Regions from separate parts of the Alicyclobacillus sp. TC genome, predicted to be linked through region 2. Evidence: riboswitches for the same ligand, from Rfam matches in the RefSeq annotation. Region 2 holds a riboswitch; each other region holds the start of a gene.
The links. Region 2 has a riboswitch for cyclic di-AMP ahead of rplS (50S ribosomal protein L19). Riboswitches for the same ligand answer to the same signal wherever they lie in the genome.
Positions count from the first base shown of each region.

Region 1 (5,983 bases), 480 kb from region 2:
CATCTTTAGGAAGCATTTTGACAGCAAGAATCGCCGCATATCCAAGCGCATCGTGATCGGGATGAACACCGTATTTGGGATAATGCGTAATCAGCAACTGCGGTTTGAAACGAATCATCTCTTGACGGATACGGTTAGCCAATTCATGAGCATCTTCAAATTCAACCGTTTTATCGCGAAGACCCATTTTTTGGATTTCTTGAATTCCTAACACTGCACAAGCTTCTTCTAATTCTCTAGCACGCACATCGGGCAGTGTTTCACGAGTTGCAAAAAATGGTTTCCCCATATTGCGTCCCATTTCACCCAAAGTGCCACACATGTAAAGTATTTGCGCACCTTCTTTGGCAAACTTTGCAATTGTACCACCACATCCAAACGTTTCATCATCAGGATGAGGCAACACAACCATTACGCGTTCCATTTTACCAACTCCTCTCTTTTCTGGACGGTCTCAGAACAGTTTCACTTTTGGCCTATCTCAGACACGAAAGGGTGTTTTGCTGATCTCCAGAGAAACAGCCAACCTGCCCTCATTGTCGTAACCTGCAAAGAGCAATTTCCCGTCAGGCGTTTCTTCCCAATCCGTCAGTCCTTCTGCATATATCCAGCCACCGTCCATTTTCATACCCGCACGATAGGGGCCAAGACCGGTAATGGAGGCACGCGAAAATTTCACTTTTACATTGCGAATATAAGCACACACGGCCATGCCGCCGCTGGGATTGTTCCCGGCGTAAGCTCCGTTGGTAGTTTCCAGATGCAAATAGACTTCTTGGCCGACGAACGACTGCAACTTTTCATCAGCGAGCACCCGTTGGATTGGTCCCATCCCGTCTCCTCCTTATGCCTTTCCATGAACTCTATCTAACTATAAGTATGTTACCTAAGAAATTCAACCTGTTCGCTGGACATCATATTCTACAAAATATACAACTGCCAAGGAATGCACCCGTGGCAGTTGATATAGAAAGCCATCTTTTCATTTATTTATCTCGATCGCGCTAGAAAGATATGGATGGTTATGCTTTTTCCACAGCATGTCCACCAAACTGATTGCGTAAAGCTGCAACCACTTTGCCGGTAAACGTATCATTTTCACGTGATCGATAACGCATCATCAAGGCCATGGCTATCACAGGTGTAGGAACTTCCAAATTCAAGGCTTCGTCAACCGTCCATTTTCCTTCTCCTGAAGAATGCATAACACCGCGAATAGAATCGAGTTGCGGATCTTCTTCAAACGCCTTCTCTGTCAGCTCCATCAACCAACCGCGAATAACAGAGCCATGCGACCAGACGTGCGCCAAAGCTCTGTAATCATACTCAAAACCACTGCGGTGCAGCACCTCAAATCCTTCTCCAATAGCTGCCATCATGCCATATTCAATTCCGTTGTGCACCATTTTACTGTAGTGTCCACTTCCGACTTTGCCCGTGTACAAATAGCCTTCGTCCACTGCCGTATCGCGAAAAAGAGGTTCAATCTGTGCAAATTTCTCTTTATCGCCGCCTATCATATAACAGGCTCCATGGCGCGCACCCGAAGTGCCCCCGAAGTTCCCACATCAAAAAAGTATATGTCTTTAGAGAATAAATTTTTCGCTCGACGCAAGGTGTCTTGGTAATGTGAATTACCTCCATCGATAACGATATCCTCAGCATCTAAATGAACAACCACTTGCTCAAGCACTTCATCGACAATTTTTCCCGCCGGCACCATAACCCATATAACGCGTGGTTGGTTGAGAGAAAGTACCAAATCGGCAATGGTTTCTTTCGTTTGACCACCAGATTGTTCAAAAGTACGTCTTGCATCCTGGCTAATATCGTAGGCTATGACTTCATGACCGTGATCCATCAAATTTAATCCGAGATTATGTCCCATTTTGCCGAGACCAATTAGACCAACTTGCACAGTGACTTCATCCTCTCTGCACTCAATTTACGCACTGACCGATTATATCAATCCATGTCACTTTTTTCCTCACTGCAAAATCAGCACGATTTTCATTTAGATTGCCAAACCGCAGGTCATACCATGCACTGCTAACTTTAGCAAGTATTCAAAGCTTTAGCGCTCCAATGGGTCGAGTTATTTTTTTCCCTCTTAAAAAGCGCCCTAGTTCATCTCTTCTAGCCAAATAACGTTGTCCACATTTTTCACACTTTAAAATTTCATTCGTATAATGACGAAAAGACCCTTTAAATGGCTTGTCCGCTTTGCCACTCGGGCGTATTTGGCGCATATATTCATGAATATGGTGCTCAACGACTGTTAGCGGAGATTTACATTCACGACATTGAGGAACTTGATAAGAAACCAAGTTGGCAAACCTCCCTACATAAAATCAATATCAAAAGACAGATGCGATATTTTTTGGCTCTTTCTCCATTAAGTCCGCTATGTAATCAACATTTTACTGACGCATGTTATCGATTCGCTTTGTTTTGACATTTTCCTGTCACAACCAACGTTTCCAAACAAAAATCGGGAGAGACAACCCTGTCTTCTCCCGCCGGCGCTAGTTTTACACTTAATACAGTGCACCGCAGGCTCCACCGCAGCCACAGCCACAACCTGCTGCTTTGACAGTCGGGACAAGCAAGAAGAACAAAACAAAGATAATGAGAAATACGACTGCCCACTGTGTGTATCCACCAAATACACCCATGATTGACAACCTCCTTCTCGGCACATTTCACAGTATGGTATGACTTGTTGCCAAAAGCCTGAAACGGTTTATGCCTAGCATAAAAGGAGTTGTCCATGCATAAATAAGGAGTGCATTCACAAACGATGCACTCCGAACCCTTTTTTCAAATCAAATACAGCCAATTTCAATCACATTTCAAGACCATTAGATTAGTATATTCTTGTAGCACCAATATAATGGGGAGCCCAATAATACTCATTGTAAAGCGAAGCGATTTGAACACCTGAAGCTGGAGTTTGTGCGCTGATGAATTCACCGTCACCTAAATAAATGCCCACATGGGAAGCTCCATATCCGTCCGTGTCAAAAAACACCAAATCGCCCGGTTGCAAGTCAGATTCAGAAATATGTACACCCTCTGCAAATTGTCCATAGCTGGTTCTATCAACATAGATACCAAAATGCGCATAGACAAACTTGACAAAACCAGAGCAATCAAAGCCACTGGGACTCATTCCACCATACACATAAGGGTAGCCGACATACTGCCTGGCGTACTGGGCAATCTCTTCTCCTAATACGGCTTCTGACAAGTTGGTCGACATGGGTCCACCACTACGAGCACTGAGATTATCCGTAGCATAAGATGAAGATGGGCCGTTTAATTGAATTTTTTCTCCTACATGCAAGATGGAATTGTTGGTGAGGTGATTCCATTGCTCAAGCTGACTGAGGCTAACACCATGCGCTTGACTGATGGACCAAAGACTCTGTCCGGGTTGAACGGTTACCACTTGTGTAGAAACTGTTGCAGGTTGCAAGTCACCAGCAACATCACTGGTCTCTACTTCCAAATGCTGACCAGGAAAAATCAGGTCTCCACTGAGATGATTTAAAGTTTTCAAGCTGGCAACAGATGTGTGATAGCGTTGAGCAATAAGGTAGAGGGAATCTCCGGGTTGAACTGTGCAAGATGTGGTGGCGGCAAAAACGACAGACGTGTTCATGGCTGCAAACGCAGCAAAAGACAGCGCAAATTTAACTGTTTTTTTCACACTTAAGCTCCCTGTGCACCTACGAGGTTAGTTGACGGGCTCGGGCCGCAGCTTGTGAGCGCCCTACCAAAAAAAGCATAGAAAAAATAGAATATTCAGCTCTTTAGGATTCGCCCCAAAAAAGAATGTCCCCCGTCCCCCGACGCCAAGAGGGTTCGGCGTTTTATGTCGACGTCTGGCGGAAGTATACCGAAATATCGCTTGGTTGGTCAATCCTTTTTACCATAAATTAGCCACCTCATGAAAATTTTTTTCTATTTAAATAGACTTGCCTTGATTGGACAAGAAGAAAGAGCCATCAAGAAGTTGGATTGATCGCTGTTGGACAGTGACTATTTACCATCCCATACTTCAGGATTAACCATGTGCGGTGGCTTTTCGCCAAGCAAGGCGCAGCGTAAATTTTCTGCTGCCAATAATGCCATTGCTTTGCGTGTTTCCACTGTCGAACTCCCGATGTGAGGTAAAGTGACAACTTGGTTCATATGTAAAAATGGATGATTTGATGGCAAGGGTTCGTTCTCATAAACATCAAGACCTGCTCCGCGAATCCAACCATTTTGTAAAGCGAAAATCAAAGCCTGTTCATCTACTACTTTCCCTCGGGCTACATTAATCAAATATGCATCTGGTTTCATTTGCTCTAACTGTGATCGACCAATCAAATGAACCGTTTCTTCAGTCAGTGGGGTCAATACAACTACAAAATCACTCGTCTGCAAAAGATGGTCTAAATGAACATAGTGCACATGCATGGTGTTCTCAATATCCGACCGGCGTCTCCGATTGTAATACAGAACGCGCATACCAAAACCCAACGCTCGGCGTGCTACAGCGGTGCCGATTCGTCCCATGCCTACAATTCCTATTATCCTTCCATACACATCTGTACCCGCCAGCAAATTCGGAACGTTAGCATGCCATTGCCCAGATTTGACGAAAGCATTTGCCTCAGGTATGCGTCTTGCTGCGGCGAGAAGTAAGCCAAAGGCTAAATCTGCTGTAGTTTCAGTCAGAACATCAGGAGTATGGGTGCCAACCACTTTCTGTTTCGCCATTTCCGATAAGTCGAAATTGTCATACCCTACAGCTATGTTGCTTACTACTCTTAAATTTGGTGCTTGATCCAATAAATTCTTGTCAATCGGAACGCGTGGATATACAAGCAGGCCATCCACATCTTGCAATCGTTCCAGCAATTCAGACAAAGGCGTAACAGCATTTTCTTTGGGGGTATAGACAACTTCAAAATCTTGCCGCAGTATGTCAATCGCTTCTACTGCTACCGTATCAGGCACGTATACTTTAGCTTTGCGCACAGCGAATTCCCCCATTTCCCGACGTTCTGCAGATAGTCTTGCTAGCTTGCTAGCCTCAACGGGATTATATTGAAGCTCCCTGCTGAATCAGTTCCTGACGAATAGCAGTGACATCATACTTCTTTGTAGCCGCGTAATAGGCAGCTGCTACTCCGGCAGCATGGCCAGTGGCAAATGCGGTACCCATGACTCGAACAGATGCAAAAGCTAATGCATCACAAGAAATAATTCGGCCGGCACACCAAAGATTTTTGAAACCACGTACGGTGAGTGAACGCAAAGGTATGTCGTAGTATGCTTGATTCTTAATGGAAAGATATTCCGCCGGTTTTCCCGGTCGATGAATCTCAATGGGCCAGCCACCCCGTGCTACTGCATCATCATGTCGAATACCGTTCACAACATCTTCACCGGAAAGTATGTAATTGCCAAGTACGTGTCTGGTTTCACGCACTCCCATAGCTGGACCTGTTTGCACTAAATAAGCGTTCTCAAATCCTGGGATATACTTGCAGAAGACGTCCATATACTCCCACGCCTGTTTTCTTGCAGAAATTTCTGCTTTGGTCAATTGAGCAGATTGCAAGGCATCCACGTCCTCATCTGCAAACATCGCCAAAACATCCCCAGACTTAGGCAGACGCAAAAGCATACCACGCTCTTTACTTAAATGACGATAACCTTCTTGCTTGGCCTTCTGAATAGCTTGCTCGAATATGGACTTGTCCAGCGAAACTGATGGATGGACTCCACCAATACGCATCACCAATGTACTTGCTTGTACCATGCCTTCCGGACTACCCTGAACAACTTCTGCTCCAGACAAGGCTGACAAGTCAGCATCACCACTTGCGTCGACAAACGCCTGCGCTGATATCCTCAATTTGCCCGCATGATCGTAGCCAATGACCGTTGATACACAGTCTCCACTGCGCTCTACTTCAATCACCTG
Region 1 is NZ_CP044434.1:2,260,527-2,266,509, forward strand. Features, by position in the region: gene bshB2 (bacillithiol biosynthesis deacetylase BshB2) at 1-424, opposite strand, end outside; gene FY534_RS11160 (YojF family protein) at 482-832, opposite strand; partial or broken gene gnd (phosphogluconate dehydrogenase (NAD(+)-dependent, decarboxylating)) at 1,023-1,918, opposite strand; gene FY534_RS11170 (hypothetical protein) at 2,067-2,327, opposite strand; gene FY534_RS11175 (hypothetical protein) at 2,538-2,675, opposite strand; gene FY534_RS11180 (C40 family peptidase) at 2,867-3,712, opposite strand; cyclic di-AMP (ydaO/yuaA leader) riboswitch at 3,715-3,883, opposite strand; gene FY534_RS11185 (2-hydroxyacid dehydrogenase) at 4,045-5,031, opposite strand; gene FY534_RS11190 (FAD-dependent oxidoreductase) at 5,096-5,983, opposite strand, start outside.
Region 1: another riboswitch for cyclic di-AMP. It lies ahead of FY534_RS11180 (C40 family peptidase); the one in region 2 lies ahead of rplS (50S ribosomal protein L19).

Region 2 (5,983 bases):
GTATATTCAAATGGTCAATTTCTTGTACACTAGCCGCCCCTACTGAAATATCGAGAGCAATTTCCTGAATTTTCTCCAGTAAAACCTCTCTTTTTTTGGCGGTCAACTTTTTCGAATCTGTGATACTCTGAAGTTCTGCTATTGGAACATCTGGAGAAAAAATAACAGCTGCTGCAACAACAGGCCCCGCTAAACACCCCCTACCTACTTCGTCTACTCCTGCAAGTAAAACTTGTTTTGAACCTACAAGCCAACGTTCCACTTGCCAAGAACGAACCAGCATGTACACCACCTTTGATTTTCAAACTTTATCCTTTCAATAAAAAGCAATTTTGCCATATCAACTTAGCAACCGTTTAACATTGAAAAGACACTGCTTATTCTATCGAGATCATCAATAATAATCTATCCGTTAATGGCTGATTCATTCTACTCAGCACTCTATTCTTGCCCGTGTACCCATTCAAAAGACACTCTGCCCAGTTTACCCGTCTGCAGTTCACGAAGTAGAGACTCTGCCATACGTTCTAAATCCGGACGCGCACCAGACATTAACATGCCTTTCATACGGGTCATTTTTTCAAACAAATCTAAAAACGCTTCCGCTCCTTCAGGTTCATCGAGAGAATATGAATCATAGGAATGCGCTTCAATTTGCCATCGTTCTTCAACCAGATGCGGGTAATTTCGAATTAAGAATTGTAGTGCATGTAACGCCAAATCTACATGATCTAAAATTTCTGGTTTTATAGCCCCACTCATAGCCAAGAGATACCCATCTTCAGGGGAATCTATTTTGGGCCAAAGCACTCCAGGGGTATCCAGCAATTCAATGCTACCTATACGTACCCACTGCTGGGCTTTTGTAATTCCCGGACGATCACCTGTTTTTACAGCAGAACGTTTGGCCAATCTATTGATTAACGATGATTTGCCCACATTGGGTATACCCACCACCATAGTACGCAGAGGACGTGGTCGCATGCCCCGGCGCGCTTCCCGTTCGCGTTTAGCCTTAGCTGCCATTTCTAAAGCAGGAATAATCCGCTGTACTTGACTACCCGTTTGCGCATCGACAGCTATAGCTGAAATACCTTGATGTTCAAATTTCTGTAACCATTGCTTCGTTTGGCTTTCATCTGCCAGATCCTTGCGAGTCATCACAAGCAAGCGTGGCCGTGCTCCAATTAAATCTTTCAGCAAAGGGTTGGAACTGGCCATTGGCAATCTCGCATCGACTAACTCAATAATTGCATCAACCATTTTTATGGAAGCTTGAATTTCCCGACGTGCTTTGGCCATATGTCCAGGAAACCACTGAATCGTTTGCAATATCTTTTCACTTCCATCACATATAATTTTCTGTTGAAATCAGATCCGATAAACTACCACAGATGAAACTATACTGAAATACGAAAACTAAGAAAGGGCCACCCGGCCCTTTCCTAACGCATTTACTTTTACTAACGCAAATCAGCGTACGGCTTAAACTAGCGAATTTCTTTAATGCGTGCAGCCTTGCCAGACAATCCACGCAAATAGTACAACTTCGCTCGACGAACTTTACCGCGACGCATAACTTCAATCTTTTCTACCTTTGGAGAGTGTAATGGAAATGTTCTTTCTACACCAACACCATAAGATATTTTGCGCACAGTATAGGTAGCACTGATGGCTGAACCACGACGCCGAATGACCACGCCTTCAAAAACCTGAATACGCTCACGCTGACCTTCACGAACTTTCACGTGCACACGCAACGTGTCTCCCGGGCGGAAACTAGGAATATCTGTACGTAATTGTTCCCGCGCTACTTCTTGAAGTAAATTCATCTAGGATTTTCCTCCCTTACCTTCGACGTTCATGCTTGTTTGCAAGCAGCGGACCGTCGAGATCACGCGCGATAATATACCATATAAATTCATCAAGGTCAATTTTTTAAAAATTTCACCTAATATAAAATGGTACAATAGAACAGGTAGTCGTACGACTACCTGTTCAAAATGCATGTATTAAGATGGAGACGTGCGAGTAGAAAACTTTACTTTTAGCTTTTTGTCTTCGTCCAGCATTTTAGAAACTGAATTCCGTTCTTGCTGCGAGGAACGCATCTTCCTCAAATGATGCAAAATCTCCATATCTCGCTCCCACTGTGGGAGCTCTGCATGTTTGTTCATGCTTACCAACTCCCCGATGGAAAAGTCCATCGCGGCATTCCTAAAAAGAAGCATTTCTTAAAAGTTACAATTGACGATTACTCGCCACCATTGTAAAACTGCCCGCAACGCTTACGGAGTTAGCTGACGGGTTCGGGAGCAGGCATTCCCTACATCAGTGAAAGACTGATGATTCACCCCTGTGATTGGGTTCTCCGCTTCTCTTAGGAATTCAGCGACGGCATACTTTATTATATGCCTCTTTGCTTGTTTTGCCAACTGATGAGCATATCTGAAATGATATAAACTCTAATCTTTGAATTGTTTTACAAGTGACAAAGGAATGTTTACCTTGGCGTATTTTTTATTCAGGTTAAACAGAATGGTGTCTGTAGAAATTTGTATAGGTCCCACTTCCGATATAGAACCCACCGAACTCGTTTCTACTTCACGAATTTGACCACTGCGTTTTCCGACCATGACCGTCATTAAAACATGCGAACTGGCTGGAAACACTTCTCCCGCATCCCATGTGGCTAATTTTTCCACATCCACACCAGGGACAATCATGGTGAACACCCAGCAATACTCGTCTACTACATATTGTTGAGGCTGCAGATACACAGGCGTTCCCATCTTCTCTACACCTTCTAGCACTTTAGCATACGTTTGAAATACATCGGGGCTTGGCAAAGGATCAGAAGGTGCCCAGTGACCATTGACAAACGAGAATGCGGACTGCCCTTGCTGAAAAAATTGAATATTCGTGTCTCCCTCATGTACACCTAACGAAACTTCATTTGGTTTTTCAACTGAACCATAGACGGTAAATGATGGATTTATAGAATTATCAACTAAATTAACACTAGCCTTAATTTGATATTGATGAAGTTGAAGCCCCTTTTGAATAGCCGTCTGAATGATGGGCCATGCTTCAGCATCCGTTTTCGCTAAAGAAATGGGTGGCACTTGATTTAAGGTGGTCAGAGGTTTTGGCGAACATCCAACCAGTCCAAAACAACCAAGCAATGCAGCTACAATCCATAGCTTATTGGACTTCATCTGCTTTCACCCGCTTTCTTCTGTCATTCAAGCGCAGTCCCCAGCCAATGAGACCAATGATTATAAAAATACCAATAGAGACTGGGAGTACTGGCGTATACGAACGTTGAATGATTAAATATTCACCCGTTCCGTATATGGAAAGAGCTAAATCAACCTTACCTGGTTGCCAATGAACAGGCTCTACATTGACAACGTTGGTTCGATATACACGCCAATTTCGATAAAGTTGATGATCTCGATATAGATAAGAAGAGAAATATCGAGTTGGCACGTCTCTCATCGCACTTGGATCATCCGTGATAATTTCAGGTGCTCGATTTCCAACAGAAGGTAATACAGCTTCAAAACGCAACGAGGAACCAAGGGGAGCCTCATATACTGTACGAAACTGTCCTGCACTATTGACCGACAAAATATAGGCTCTTTGAGCGTTGACAAAAATAGCATCTGGTCCACCCTTGGTAAGCGGACCAATCACAATATCATGCGGTAGTGATTGTGTCAACGAAGCATGGAAGCTAGCTACTACTTTATTTTGAGTTAAACTGACAATTTGCAGTAAATTGGCTCCTTCGAGCAATACCTGATTGGCGCCTGGTCGAGTAAATGAGCCTTCACCAAGAATAATTTGCGTTTTGACTGGAACTTGCACTGTATGACCTTGCCAACTTCCGGTCAAAAGTCCTCCTTGAATCTGCAAGGGTGGATTTGCAGGTGTAACATTTGCGTCAGATAATAATTGATTCCATTGCTCTTGATCTTGCTCCCAGGTTTGTGCAGCCAAAGCCAGAAAATTGCCTGAATAACTGGCTGGTTCTAAACCTAATGCTGCGGCGCTGGCAGGTGAAACTGGAGCCGTCAAATACATAATGGCATGTTGATTGACAATCTTCCAATGTGAAACTGACAAGGGGAATGTAGGCGCCACCAAATTCCAAAGTGAAACTTGAGCTAAATCACTCAACGGTAGCGGTTTAACTACTGCTTTGCCGTGATCCGAAAGTATTTCCATTAACTCATACTCGTGTTGAGCGGTCTGTAAAAGATTATACAGAGAGTCAGGCTTACTTGTAGCTTGACTAGCTAAATCACTAAGTTCTGCATTGCTAGGTAATACACGATTGAAAGTGACAAGTGCAGGTCCTTGCGGAGTTGAAATGGTCGACCAAGGCAATGCAGGAATATCTCCAGGAATCAAACTCATTTTTCCATATTTTACGATCTTAAAATGTGTCAAAAACGGCCATTCACTGTAGGGAAGCCATAGATTCACCAGCAAAATTGCAGCCGCAGAAACCAGTACGGTCTTCCAACCTGCTTTCGTAAACCATATAGCCAAAATACACAATCCCAGAAGCATGATGACAGTAAAAAGCACACGCAACCCTGTAGGATAAAAGGATACGCTTGAAATTCCTTGACCAAGCAAAAGAGCAAACAGCGTGAAAGTAATCCATTTTTTGCGCGATTGGATGCGAATAGTTGTCAGCCAGAGCACAATAATCACGATGACAGCCAGTACGCCAAGCAAAGCAAAATCTTCAACCAATGGTTTAACAACCCAAATATTCATAGCATTGACAAACAGCGCCCAAAGCAGATAGACAATCCAAAGCCATCGACGACTACGCTTCAATGTTTTGTCCATCTTGCACCTCCTTGCCAAACCGCCCATATCCCCAAATCAGTAAGAGAGTTGAAAAAGCAAAATACAGAGCTGTCATGGGATTGTATTCCCATACATTTTCTGTGAAATTATGAATCACAACCGCTAAAATACCTGCAAATCCTCCAATAGCTAAAAACTTATCTCGTCCCCAAGCTGCTTTGGCAACTTTTTTATACAGCTCATAAAGAAGGGAAAGTTGCATACCAGCAAACAGAACAAGCCCCACCAATCCAGATTCGCCCAATGTCTTTGCGTAGTAATTATCGGAGTAGATTCCACCTCGATAAGTTGCAGCAACTTGTCCTCCGTAATGGCCTAAGCCTGCGCCAAAAAGAGGATTTGCCGCCATATGATCAAACGCCGTTAACCAACGGGCAATGCGGCCTGCTTCAGCTGATTTAAGAAAATAGACCGGTGAGAACAAATCAGCAAATCGATGATGTATAGATGGTAGAAAGAATGCCACAACACCTACGACTAAAAGAATCAGTAACAATCTCCGCTCAAAAATGAGCGCGGTAATCAACAATGACAACGCAAAAGCTAACCAAGCTCCTCGTGTATAGCTGAAGAGTAACGAAGCTAGACAAAAGACAGCGCCAAGAATATAAAACATTTTTCTCCAGCGATTGGTTTCACGAATAGCTAAGCTGATTAAAAGTGGTGAAGTCATAGCTGTAAATGCGCCCATTTCATTCGGACTCTGTAATACAGAAAAGACACGCGTACGAACATGTTCGTTGACGTCATTAAACGCTTGGGGGACCGGAGCTTTGGTGACATACTGATAAATTCCATTTGCTCCAATTAGAACAGCGGTAGAAGCAAGAACATGAAGTAACTTTGGCACATCTTCTTCATCGACAACAAAAGGCATTAAAAAAGTATAGAGCATGTAATAAATGTCATCCCGCAACCCTTGAACAGCAAGAATAGGTTGTCCAATATTAGAAAACATCATAGCGAAGCAGAATAGAATGTACCAGCCGGCAAATTTTTGCCAGAGAAATAATTTGGGTTTTTCGCCTGCCAACCAACGTCGCAATGCTACAACAGCTAATATGAGTAGCACTACGACATCCCAAATAACACC
Region 2 is NZ_CP044434.1:1,776,711-1,782,693, forward strand. Features, by position in the region: gene FY534_RS08815 (ribonuclease HII) at 1-283, opposite strand, end outside; gene ylqF (ribosome biogenesis GTPase YlqF) at 442-1,332, opposite strand; gene rplS (50S ribosomal protein L19) at 1,491-1,832, opposite strand; cyclic di-AMP (ydaO/yuaA leader) riboswitch at 2,271-2,404, opposite strand; gene FY534_RS08830 (hypothetical protein) at 2,466-3,218, opposite strand; gene FY534_RS08835 (hypothetical protein) at 3,205-4,869, opposite strand; gene FY534_RS08840 (O-antigen ligase family protein) at 4,847-5,983, opposite strand, start outside.

Region 3 (5,983 bases), 690 kb from region 2:
ACTCTTAGTAGGCAATACATGGTTTTTTCTTCTTTTTTGTATTCGATCAAAGAGAAATTTAATGGTATTCGCTGAACACAAAGCTAGCAGTAAATAAATTTGCCCGCCCCACAAGGACATACTTAAAATACTTAACGTAGCGGAAAGGCAACCAAAAACAATTTGTAACTTTTTACGTCCCGGAGTTGTCGGTGGATCTGTCAGCATGAAAAAAGTAAAAAAGAGCGTCATGTTAATAAACGGCGGTCGCAAAGCATCTGCAGGCGTAAATGATACAGAACCCCAATGAAATATAGCAAGAATGAGCATTCCTGAAAAAAAAGTAGCAAGAAAAGATAGGACCTGTGGAAATTTCCGAACACGATTGGTCATCCAAAAACCTGTAATTATAAGAATGATCATCCACCAGGATGATTGAACTGAAAACGCCCCCCACCAACTTTCCTGAGCCCCCCAAAACCAAACCGCCAATAATAGAGCAAAAGCTGCTGGATTGAAAACAGGTTTTCGACCATGGCTTAAAAGATGTTTTGACACCATAGCCAGTATCACAGTTGCAAAAATAATCCAAATTGATTCTTGAACTCCTAAAATCAACCCAATAATCCACCCACTGATACATGCTCCATCGGAAAATTTTCGCGGATAGGCACGCCATATGGCTACAATGGCATCGATAAAAACTGCAAAAACGATAGCAATCAGTATATGAAAAATTCCCGTCAATGAGCCACTCGCTAAAAAGTTACTAACAGATAACAGGAGTAGAATGACCATTAAAGTCCCTTTAGGAGTAGACATATATTTTTTTAATGAATGCAAATTTACTTGTTGTTTTCGTTTTGGAACACGTTTGTTTTTTCGCAATGCCAATAGTCCTCCATTTTTTTAGACATTTGCACACTTCCGTCAGATAAAACAAGTAATCCCTCAATACCTGCCTCTTCCAGACGAAGGAATCCTTCTTGAGGGGACAGGAGCATCATCACCGTGGAAAAACCATCTGCCAACATAGCATATGGAGCCATAACTGTAGCGCTTGCTACATGGTGAGGAGATTGTTTATCTACTCCAGAGATGATGTGATGTTCTCCCTTAATAACGGGACTAAGACGTTCATAGCCTCCAGAAGTGCATACAGACATAGCATCGGAAAAAAGTAAATATCCTATTTTCTTTTCTGGAGAAAACGGATTGCGAATAGAAATCTTCCACGGCTCACCATTAGGTTGTATACCTCTGGCGATCACATCTCCACCAGCATTGATACAAAATCCTGGATATTCAGAAAAACAATGAACTACCAAATCAAGTGCTAGCCCTTTTGCGGTAGCTCCCACATCCAAGAGGAGCGGTTTCATTAAGCGAACGGTTTTTTTCTCCACATCAAGCTTTACATCACGATAGGAAGCATTAAAATCTATTTTTTCGCATAAATCCAATTTGTTTCCAGTCAAATAATTTGTGACAAAACCACCTTTCTCTAGCCATCCACCTATGGTCGGGTCAAATCGTCCATGAGTCATCTTGGCCAATTCTAAACTGAATTGGATAACCTCGAATAATAGAACAGGTACTTGAACATCCTCACCAATTTGTTGTGAAAGACGTCGTAACGCACTGTGTTCAAGAAAACGACTGCAGGTTTCCTCTACGAGGTTGAAAACTGAAATTGCTTGTTGCAAATTTTTTCTAACATCTTCAGATGAATTACCCTCTATGGAAACCCAAAAATCAACTTTTGTACCTAAAGCAAGCACTTGATGATGATAGAGTTGAAGTTCTTTGCTCAGGATAAATTCCTCCATTTAAGCCTTTGCAGCTTGCAAAGCCTGATAGACAGCCATAGCAAAATCTTGAGTACTTGCTGTGGCTCCAGAGACAATATCAATTTGCCACGTCTGCTTAGCTTCAACTTCGTTTGGTAAAACCGGATCAATAACGGATTGTGGATAATGAGTGGTACATTGAGTGATCTGCACTTGAGTGATTTTTCCATTCTGTATCGTTACAGAAACACCGACGCTACCATAAGCGTTCGTGCCCACTCCTTGGTAAATACCGTCCTTATAAAGAGAACTGCTATCGCTCTTATGTTGAGACTTGTCTGAATTTGATGTTTGATGATTTGCAGGAGTTGTTGTTGATGATAATGCTTTGTGGAATGACCTAGTCTCGTGATGTTCTTTTCCCATTTGATGGAATACCTTGTTGGACTCACTTGCATTTTTTTGATCTAAGATCTGTGGATTTAATGCCTGAACTGTCGGTTCCGTATAGAAAAAACCTGCAGCATAGATAGCTCCTACAGCGGCTGTAGATAATGTTAACCATTTGGATTGAGTAGTTTTGAGCAATCGATAAACACCACTTTCACCCGATTCCTATTCTCCGTCATAGATTAATAAAAGTGGCCTTCTAGGTGTTGAAGTATTTGTCCGATGGTTATGAAGAACTTGTGGAGTCATGAATAAAAAAAAGGGCTTGTCCCTCTCGTCATCTAAAGATGACGAGAGGGACAAGCCCTATAGAAAGTTTCACTTTTAAAACATACGTTTGACAGTAGTGATGTGATTGTACCAATACGTTCCAGGATGTAAAGGTGCAATACCTACTTTACCCAAACCGCCGCCTTCTTCAATCATCTGACCATTTCCAATATAAATCGCAACATGACCACCATGGTTAAAAATAACCAAATCCCCAGGTTGCATATCCGAAATAGGTACCTGCCAACCTACATCGTGATATTGTACTTGCGAAGCTCCACTCATAACATAGCCGAGCGCATGATGATAAACATAGGCTGTAAAATTAGAGCAGTCAAAACCATACTGACCTCTATCTTCGTTATGCCCCCATCGATAGGGAGTGCCTAACTTACTTTCTGCTACTGTCAATATAGCTTGAAACTTCTCTTCTGGTGTCGCGTGGATTCCAGCTAACGGTTGAACAGATGGCTGATAAGTGACTCCTGGAGGTAGTTGACCGTTATACGCCAATTGAGATTTGACGTAGCTATTGCTGGAAAACGAATAAATGGGTGTACGATGATAAGTTTTTGCCATTGCAATTTGACTGGTAGCAGGCAAAAATACTGCAATGGATGTTAAAGCCAATAAGGCTGCTTTTATTTTCATAAAGTCCTCCCCTTGCCTCCGAGGTTAGTTGACGGGTTAGGACGGAGGTCGCCCATGCGCGTTGGCGCATTCACCCCAAATTGTATCCCCCGTACCCTAAATGGGATTCGGCTGTTTTTTGGTTCGGACTTTATGCTAACAAACACTTTGTCATAATTTCATTGCAAAATAGTTAGAAAGAAGTCTATAGTTTTCCAAACGATTTTCTAATTCATGAGCTTTACTCAAAACTGAATCAAATTTCACCGATACGGAATGAGGTACTTCTCGAGTTACAATTCCCTCAGCTTTGACGACCACTTGATGGGCTGGCAGATGTGCCCAAAATGAAAAGAAAGCAACAGCAATTACCATTAAAGCCGCAATAGATTGGGGTACTTTTATAAAAAAGGAACGAGCTTTTAAACCAAATATTTTACCCATTCGAGATTGATTTTGTAAGTGCCGTTGAGGAAATACATACACTTTAGCATGAGTAAGTAGCGTGTCTGTTTCTGTAATTTGCTGATTCTTGTTTTCTTGAATCATGAGATTACGGTAAGATACATATTCTTCAACTTCTTGCCGACATTTTTCACAATTCTGTAAATGGCGCTCAAAACGTTTATTTTCAAGTTCGGTAAGTAATCCAGCCACATATCTCAAGCTTAAATCACACAATTGCATGGATTGCCTCCCGTCTCCCCCAGTTTTAACCAATCTTTCTCATCATGTAGACCCATTATACGAAAAAACCCCTAAACTTGACCAGTATTTTCTCAATCTCTCTTTTCATTTTTGTAGGAATACTGACTGGATCAAAATTCGCACATCAATGGATTGCTTTATGTCTTGTTTCACCAATAATTTGCATACTGCAGCAAAATTATATACGGTTGAATGAAAAAGCAGGAGGCTTATTGGAGTATGGAAGTTAAATCTATTTATGAAGCGATTGGCGGTCAAAATACAATAGCCAATCTGGTTGACATATTTTATACAAAAGTCCAAAAAAATGAACTCCTACGTCCTCTATTTCCAGAAGACATAAAACCTGTGCGTGATAAGCAATTGATGTTTTTGACTCAATTTTTTGGAGGGCCTTCGCTTTATACAAATATGTATGGTCATCCAATGTTAAGAGCCAAACATCTTGCACATCCTATTACTCAAGCTCATGCGAGCGAATGGATACGTTGTATGGAAGAGTCACTCAATCAAATTGGGATAGACCATTCTGTTCAGGAATTTATGTTAGAACGACTTCGATTAACGGCTCAACATATGATTAATCGTTGAAGATTGGAATGCTTAAAAAATGAAAAAATCAGATTTCAAACTGACTTTTTCGGGAGTGGTAATAATGAATAACCTTCCTTAATTCTTTGAACTCCTTCTTCACAAACTCCATAGGAGCGCCAACTGCATGTACTACAAAGTACGGCTATATCCGAAGGATGCATATGCTGACGAATTCTACTTTCAACTGACTGCCAAGCCAGTTTTTGACCAGAGTGTAATCCTAATTTAACTAGAATCTGTTGATCGCGATCTGCAACATTTTTATCTTCACAATGATAACATTGATTATCAGGAAAATAATGACACAATTCATCTGGTCCCGTGACAATAAGTACTTCTGTTTGTGGCTCTATTCTCAATTGGTTATAAACATTCTTCATATGCTCCACGAATTCTTTTGAATAACCCATTCCTCGAAAGCCAAGCATACATAAAAGATGATGTCCGCGCAATTGAATCAAATCTGTCACCCTTCGATTTTTTAATCTGTGTATAGAAAACTAAACTTCTCACATAATAACTTTGCAGTCCAAAATCATTTTTGAAAGGGGAACTGAAAATGGCAAACAACAACGAAAAACTCGTACCAAGCCGTGCCCTGGATCAGATGAAATGGGAGATTGCAAATGAGTTTGGTGTTAATCTCGGAGCAGAAACGACTTCACGTCAAAACGGCTCCGTAGGTGGGGAAATCACCAAGCGTTTGGTCGCATATGCAGAAAGTCAATTATCCGGCCAAATGAAGTAAGCAAGGAAAACCTTTGGTTTAGAAAATAATTCTTAGCGAGCCTATCCATACACACGGATAGGCTTTCGCGTATAATAAGGATATTCCTGCCCACTGTCATTTGAAGAAGATTGATTTTATTTGTGAACAATATTTTTCTGCATCCAGCGAGCAACTTGGACGTCATTCCAATCATTTTTCGCCTGTAATTGTTCAATTACACGTTGTTGAACAGCTAAAGGTTTATTCTGACTCAATTTTTTACAACCTTCAACTAAATCAATCTCAACTTTAAAACCTACAATAGCTTTCATCATTTGTTGATAATAATGCTGCTTAGAATCCATAGGAAGTTTTGAATGTGGTTCATATGCATATATCAGTTTTTCAAGAATTTCTTCTAACTCAATTTCGTCTTTAACCAACCGACAGGTTCCTTGAATATGTACAGCCACATAGTTCCAAGTTGGTACCGATTGAGGAAGATCATACCATTCCGGTGAAATGAATGCATGCGGGCCAGAAAAGATACATAAACAAGGGCTACCATCCATTGCTCTCCATTGAGAGTTGGCTTTGGCCATATGCGCAAGCAGCATTTGTTTATCTTTGTCATAGTACATGGGTAGATGTGTGCAAAGAGGATGATTGTCCTCTGAAGTTATAAGTAAGGCAAAGGAATGACGAGTTATAAACTCTGAAATTTCATCTTCATCTTGCCATTGAAACGATTTTGGGATATACACTCCCACTCACTCCCTCGCTCGTCACCGATTTGGACGATCCGCTCACAAAAAATTGTAACATGTTGACGCAAGCTCCTTTGAGACCATAG
Region 3 is NZ_CP044434.1:1,090,252-1,096,234, reverse strand. Features, by position in the region: gene FY534_RS05270 (RnfABCDGE type electron transport complex subunit D) at 1-867, opposite strand, end outside; gene FY534_RS05265 (FAD:protein FMN transferase) at 825-1,808, opposite strand; gene FY534_RS05260 (FMN-binding protein) at 1,809-2,357, opposite strand; gene FY534_RS05255 (C40 family peptidase) at 2,544-3,140, opposite strand; cyclic di-AMP (ydaO/yuaA leader) riboswitch at 3,142-3,263, opposite strand; gene FY534_RS05250 (anti-sigma factor family protein) at 3,291-3,806, opposite strand; gene FY534_RS05245 (globin domain-containing protein) at 4,047-4,418, shown strand; gene FY534_RS05240 (DUF1284 domain-containing protein) at 4,454-4,882, opposite strand; gene FY534_RS05235 (alpha/beta-type small acid-soluble spore protein) at 4,981-5,169, shown strand; gene FY534_RS05230 (FMN-binding negative transcriptional regulator) at 5,286-5,894, opposite strand.
Region 3: another riboswitch for cyclic di-AMP. It lies ahead of FY534_RS05255 (C40 family peptidase); the one in region 2 lies ahead of rplS (50S ribosomal protein L19).

Region 4 (5,983 bases), 540 kb from region 2:
TTTATTAGTGACATCATTGGTGCAATATCTAGAATGGGATTGCAAAGTTCATCGAATTGTGGCTGATCCGTTTGAATGGAATGTAAGAGCTATCCGCTGTTATGAAAAAGCGGGTTTTCGTAAATGGAAGTATTTACAACATCATGAAATTCATGAAGGAACCTGGCAAAACAGTTGGTTATTGATGTATTCTTCTGCAAAGTGATCTGCAAAGAATAGAGAAAAAGCATCTCAGGAGGCAGACTAATGGAGGATATTCGCTATCCAATCGGAAAATTTGTATTCGTTGAAAATGTAACAGAATTGGGTAGGGGGAAGTGGATTCAAGATATTGTTGAAGCACCTTCCAAACTGAATCATGCTGTTGAAGGATTATCAGGAGAACAGTTGGACATACCCTATCGTGATGGAGGCTGGACGATTCGACAAATTGTCCATCATTTGGCTGAAAACGATATGTTAGTGTATGCAAGATTTAAGAGCGCTTTAACCGAAGATAATCCACAAATCATGGCGGTCAAAGAAAACTTATGGGCAGAACTTCCTGATATTCATGTGCCCATTGCTTCATCGTTGCAGTTGTTTACATTGATTCATGAACGTTGGTCCATTTTACTCAAAAATATGTCTGATAAAGATTTTACACGTACTTTTGTCCATCCTGTAAGTGGGGTGTGGGACCTAAATAAAGCGCTCGGTGTTTATTCTTGGCATAACAGACACCATATAGCACAAATTATTAATTTGCGGGAAAGAATGGGTTGGTAAATTGTTTCTCTCGTTGCTGGGGTGGAATGAATTTTAGATCAATAGCACATTTGACATGATGGATGACACAATTTATCTATAAATATGCCAAGTTCCGCTCGTCCATGTGGACGAATATCGTGATGTCCAAATCCTTCCTTCGCGTAGAGTGTAGATGACCACAAACCAGTTTTGTGGAAATTCACTCTATAGGAGGAGAGTAGACATGGTGACTCGTGCGCATGTCACACCATATGTGGGGCAGCGTGTAGTTGTTCGCACTCATAATGGAGCCATCCATCACGGTATCCTGCATTCCGTCACTAACGATGGAATCTACCTGCGCCCTTTGCGTGGTCAATGGCAGCCAGCCAATTGTCAAGAGCAAGCACAATACGAAGTCTTAACCCGCAAGAACGGATCGCAGGAAGACGTTGAAGAAGCATGGTGGCCATTCTTTTTCTTGCCCTGGCTTGCTATAGCTGCATTTTGGCCATGGGCTTGGTGGTGGTAAGTTCTGTTTTTTGTATGAAGCATCAACTTTTCCTCATGGTAGCCGGCTCCCTGCGAGCCGGCGTTACTCATATATCATCTGCTAAATTTACGGTGAGGGATTTGAACTTAGGATGCTGAACCAGGCTTCAGCACGTACAGTGTGAGTGTCCTTCTACCAAAATCCAACGCCTCTTGTTCGGTAGCCATACAGATGTCTATTCGATCTCCCTGAATAGCGCCTCCCGTATCGGCAGCAATTAAGTCTCCAAATCCAGGGATATAGACCACCGAACCGAGGGGGATGACAGACGGATCGACCGCGATAACGCCTGGTTCAGCAGGTCTTCCTGTTGCAGTAATTCCGCCTGCAACGTATGCCGTAGCAACCACCGTTAAAGTTTCGGCACTTTGCAAATTATTGCTGCTTCTCGCACTGAGCGTACTTTCAGGATTAGATTGATTGTAAGTTTGGGATTGAATAGGTGGTAAAACTGGAGCAATCCCTTCTAAGAGAACACGGGGAGTTGGGGGGCGGATGGTTTGAACGTGTTCGGCCTGTTGCAACATACGACCATCTAAAAAAACGCGCACCTGTTTAATCTCAGCAATGCCTTCTTCGCCAGAGTGCAAGACGTGGTATTGACCTACTGGCAAACGAGTTGTTTTTTCTATAAAGGTTTCAAATGGTAATCTTCGCTTGCTGATGGTGGTTACCACATGTTTTTGCATAAACCGATGGTCTGTATGAAGACTTGTCATGAACGATTTTTTAGAGTTTTCTTTTTTTTGTAATCTAATTTTTAGCCATTGTGATTTATTTTGCGCCTGTAAACTAGAATTTTCATTATTGATATAAATTGAATTCGCTTTCGGAAACAGGGTAGTAGTTTCCTGATGAGAAGAAGGAACCAATGTAGTAGCTCCATCGGCAATCAGCGAGGCAATCAGAGCTGAAATGGTTACCGGCATCATACCTGGCTTAAGCAATTGCTCACCCCTATCGAAAAATAATGAATTGGATTGGCTGGTTTGTCATTCAGACTATGCACCAGCCTCTCTTTTCATGACAGAGTTTTTACCGTATCTTTAGGTTTGCAGTTCTCGTTTGGGAAAAGAGGCACAATACATATGAATAAACCTATAGCTTTGATTTCTTTAATCCTAGTTACATTGGTTTGGGGAGTAACATTTACTTTAACGAAATCAGCACTTTCGGATGTACCTGCCCTGCCATTTTTGGCGATCCGCTTTCTATTAGCTAGTTTTTGTATGCTGCCCTTCGTGTTTTGGAAACGTGACCTGCGAAAACAAATGAATTGGCAATCGACGTGGATAGGTGCAGGAATTGGTCTGGTATTAATGCTTGGTTATGCCTTGCAAACTTTTGGACTAGAGACCACTTCACCCGCAACAAGTGGCTTTTTGACAGGACTTTCAGTGGTCATGGTACCGTTTATCAGTTCGGTTATTCAGAAAAAAAAGAGAATGGGTGTCCGTGTCTGGGTGGGAACATGGTTCGCAGCAGGCGGTTTATATCTACTTTGTGGACCAGGATTAATTCATATGCAACCTGGCATCCTGGAAGGTTTATTTTGTGCGTTGTTTATGGCGTTACAAATCGTCATGGTAGAAAAGGCAGCCCCTTTCATCTCACCTCTCTATCTGGCTTTTGTTGAAATTGCAACCATGTCAATTTGTTTTTCAATATACTCCTTTTTGGTCTACCCTCATTCAGTATGGAATCTGGCAAATTGGTTGCAGCCCAAAGTGGTTATTTCTCTGCTTGTCAACGGCATTATGGGTACCTCTATTGCTTATTGGATTCAAAATGTTGCTCAACGTTATTTGAGCGCTTCTCAATCTGCAGTTATTTTTACGTTAGAACCGGTATTCGCTGCTCTTGTGGCTTGGCTTTTAGATCAGCAGAAGTTAGGTTTCTTCACATGGTTCGGAGCTTTTTTCATTTTGCTAGGCATGTGGTTGAGCGATACTTCCATTCGATGGAAACTAACATGGAAAAATCATGATGAAATCAGTCAATGAGGTAGAAAAATGATAATGTTTATATAAAAAATGGTAATCAAGTAAATTATTTTAGAATGAATTCAATAATTTTTTATGTTAGCTTGTTAGTAATCTTCTGCTTCAAGCCGAATCGCTAATAGCAGCGTACGGGGGATTTTCAGTATGAAGGTGCGGGAATGATGCAATTGCCCGATCGCCTTCTAGGGGTGAATCCAAATTTGGACAGGCGTACTCGATCGCCTGAACCCGACAGCTAACCTCGGAGGCAATTCTCGAGAGGGAGTCGTTTACACATTATGTTGAAAAAACAATTTTTAAAGAAGCGAACTTTGCAAATCGCTGCTCCGGTCGTAGCAGTATCTTTTTTTGCGGCCACACATATGACGGTTGCCCATGCAGATACGATGTCAACGTACACCGTACAAGCAGGCGATACATTATGGAAAATTTCTCAAGCCTACCATATCTCTCTAGCTTCATTGGAAGCAGCTAATCCTCAGGTCACTCCGCGCGATATGTTGATTGGCACAGTACTGAATTTGCCAGTCTCAAGCCGTACATCTTCTTCTATTGTGGCCAACACCAACCAAATAAATTCAAGTTCATCTCCAACCGCAAATGCTGATTATTCAGAGGCTACTTACAATAGTAATCTATATTGGTTAGCCCATTTAATTTCTGCTGAAGCTCAGGGTACCCCGCTCAATGCTCAAATTGCAGTGGGGGATGTTGTCTGGAATCGTATGCAAAATCCAGATTACCCAAACACTGCTTATGGGGTAATATTCCAGAAAACGAACGGTTATGCGCAGTTTACTTGTACCACGAACGGTTTTATCTATCAGACTCCTGTGGCTAGCGCTTGGACTGCTGCCGAAGATGTGTTGGACAACCATGAAAATCTAGTACCTAATGCGTATGTTTTTTATAATCCATCCAAAACCGCTTCTAACAGTTGGGTCTGGGATCAACCAACCATTGAACAAATTGGGCCGTTTATTTTTGCACAGTGATGGTTTTGTAGAAAGCCATTACTGGTTAGATTTTTAAAAAGTTTATATTTTATTTACTAAACTTATATAACAGAAAATTTTAAATAATAAAACAAAAAAGAGGTGCATTTTGTGAAAAACAACAGATTTGCCAAATGGTTTTGGCAAGGCGCTGGCGTCTTGGCAGCTGCATCAACAGTTCTCGCCTTTGTTCAGCCAAACGAAGTTTGGGCTGCAAATCTGTCGTCCAATTCCAGCGAATATGTAGAGACGAATCACGGTTGGGTAGACATGTTTCGCTCACCATCTATCTATTCTCCTGTGGTAGGTAAATTAGAATTATCGGAGCAAGCACCGTTGGTAAAAAAATATAACAACTACTGGTATGAGGTTGATTGGCAAGGTCAAGATGTTTTTTTGACCACGAGTAGCAGGTTTGTCCATCTGGTAACAACCGATAGTACTCAAACAGTTGCTCCTTCTTCAACAAACACTGCATCATCGGATCTTTCAGCAAATACGACTGTAAACACAAATGGATTGAGTTCTGCAACCTCTCCTTCGTCATCTTTGCCAGAGTGGAAAATAGAGGCTAACAAAGTGATTGCTGTAGCCCGTACCCAACTGGGTGTCCCTTATTGGTGGGGGCATCAGGTTCCTGGTGTAGGTTTTGACTGCTCAAATTTTACGGCTTGGGTTTATCGGACTGCTCTTGGCATCCGCTTTTCATCGTCGTCCGTATATCAACGTTATCATGTAGGAACACCTGTTCCACTGTCGCAAATTCGTGAAGGAGATTTGCTTTTCTTCCGAACAGCCAATAACCCGACAGGTGGAGGACATGTGGGGATTTATGAAGGTAACGGAATGCTCATTGAAGAAGGTGGGGGATACGGAAAAGTAGTCCAAGTTTCACTGTATTCGACTTGGTTTGGGCATGCTTTAGTTTTTGCTCGCCAGGTCATTCCTAACTCCTAACCAGATGTTTGTCAATCGGGCGAATGTCCATGGCATAAATCTGGACTGCTACGTACTGTAAGAGCAGAAACCGCTCAAGGGAGGTGCTCTTAGATGTACGGAGTATTTGGAGGATATACTCGCTGGGCTGTAGTATTTCTCATCATCTTTGTGCTCTTTATCCTGCTCGTGCCCTATTCGGTAACTACCTGCACCACAACACCGGTTGCGTAATTTAACAATTTTTACAAATTCAGAACAAAAAAGCTGTCCCTGCAGGGGCAGTTTTTTGTTTCAAAACAGGAAGGACAATGAGAGGATTTGCTGAACAGTTTGGAATTCCTTAATCTATTGATGAGACGTTTCTCAACACTTCCGTCTGAAAAGGAGATCCGTTCATGATTTTTCTTGTTGATCTTCCCCAACCGTTTGATTGGGACGCTACCATAGAGCGGTTTGCCGTTCGAGAAGATATTACAGTCCATGTTCAGGACCATACGCTCATTCGTACTTTTTGGACGGGAAATAAACCCATTGTTTACCGTGCTTCCGCAGTCAAAAGCCGCTGTATGGATAGTGTGTTGAAGATAGAGACCAATCGCAACCTTTCTTATCAAGAACAAACAGAATTGAAGGCACATTTGGCACTCACACTTAGTTTTACAGACGACGTAGAAGCGATGTATGAGACATTGCAACATACACCTGCAGCCATACTTTTTGAACGCTTTCGCGGGTTGCGTCCAGTACACGATCCAACGCTTTTC
Region 4 is NZ_CP044434.1:1,239,245-1,245,227, forward strand. Features, by position in the region: gene FY534_RS05995 (GNAT family N-acetyltransferase) at 1-205, shown strand, start outside; gene FY534_RS06000 (YfiT family bacillithiol transferase) at 247-768, shown strand; gene FY534_RS06005 (LSm family protein) at 974-1,261, shown strand; gene FY534_RS06010 (G5 and 3D domain-containing protein) at 1,369-2,229, opposite strand; gene FY534_RS06015 (DMT family transporter) at 2,371-3,285, shown strand; cyclic di-AMP (ydaO/yuaA leader) riboswitch at 3,381-3,551, shown strand; gene FY534_RS06020 (cell wall hydrolase) at 3,564-4,280, shown strand; gene FY534_RS06025 (C40 family peptidase) at 4,392-5,237, shown strand; gene FY534_RS06030 (DNA-3-methyladenine glycosylase family protein) at 5,615-5,983, shown strand, end outside.
Region 4: another riboswitch for cyclic di-AMP. It lies ahead of FY534_RS06020 (cell wall hydrolase); the one in region 2 lies ahead of rplS (50S ribosomal protein L19).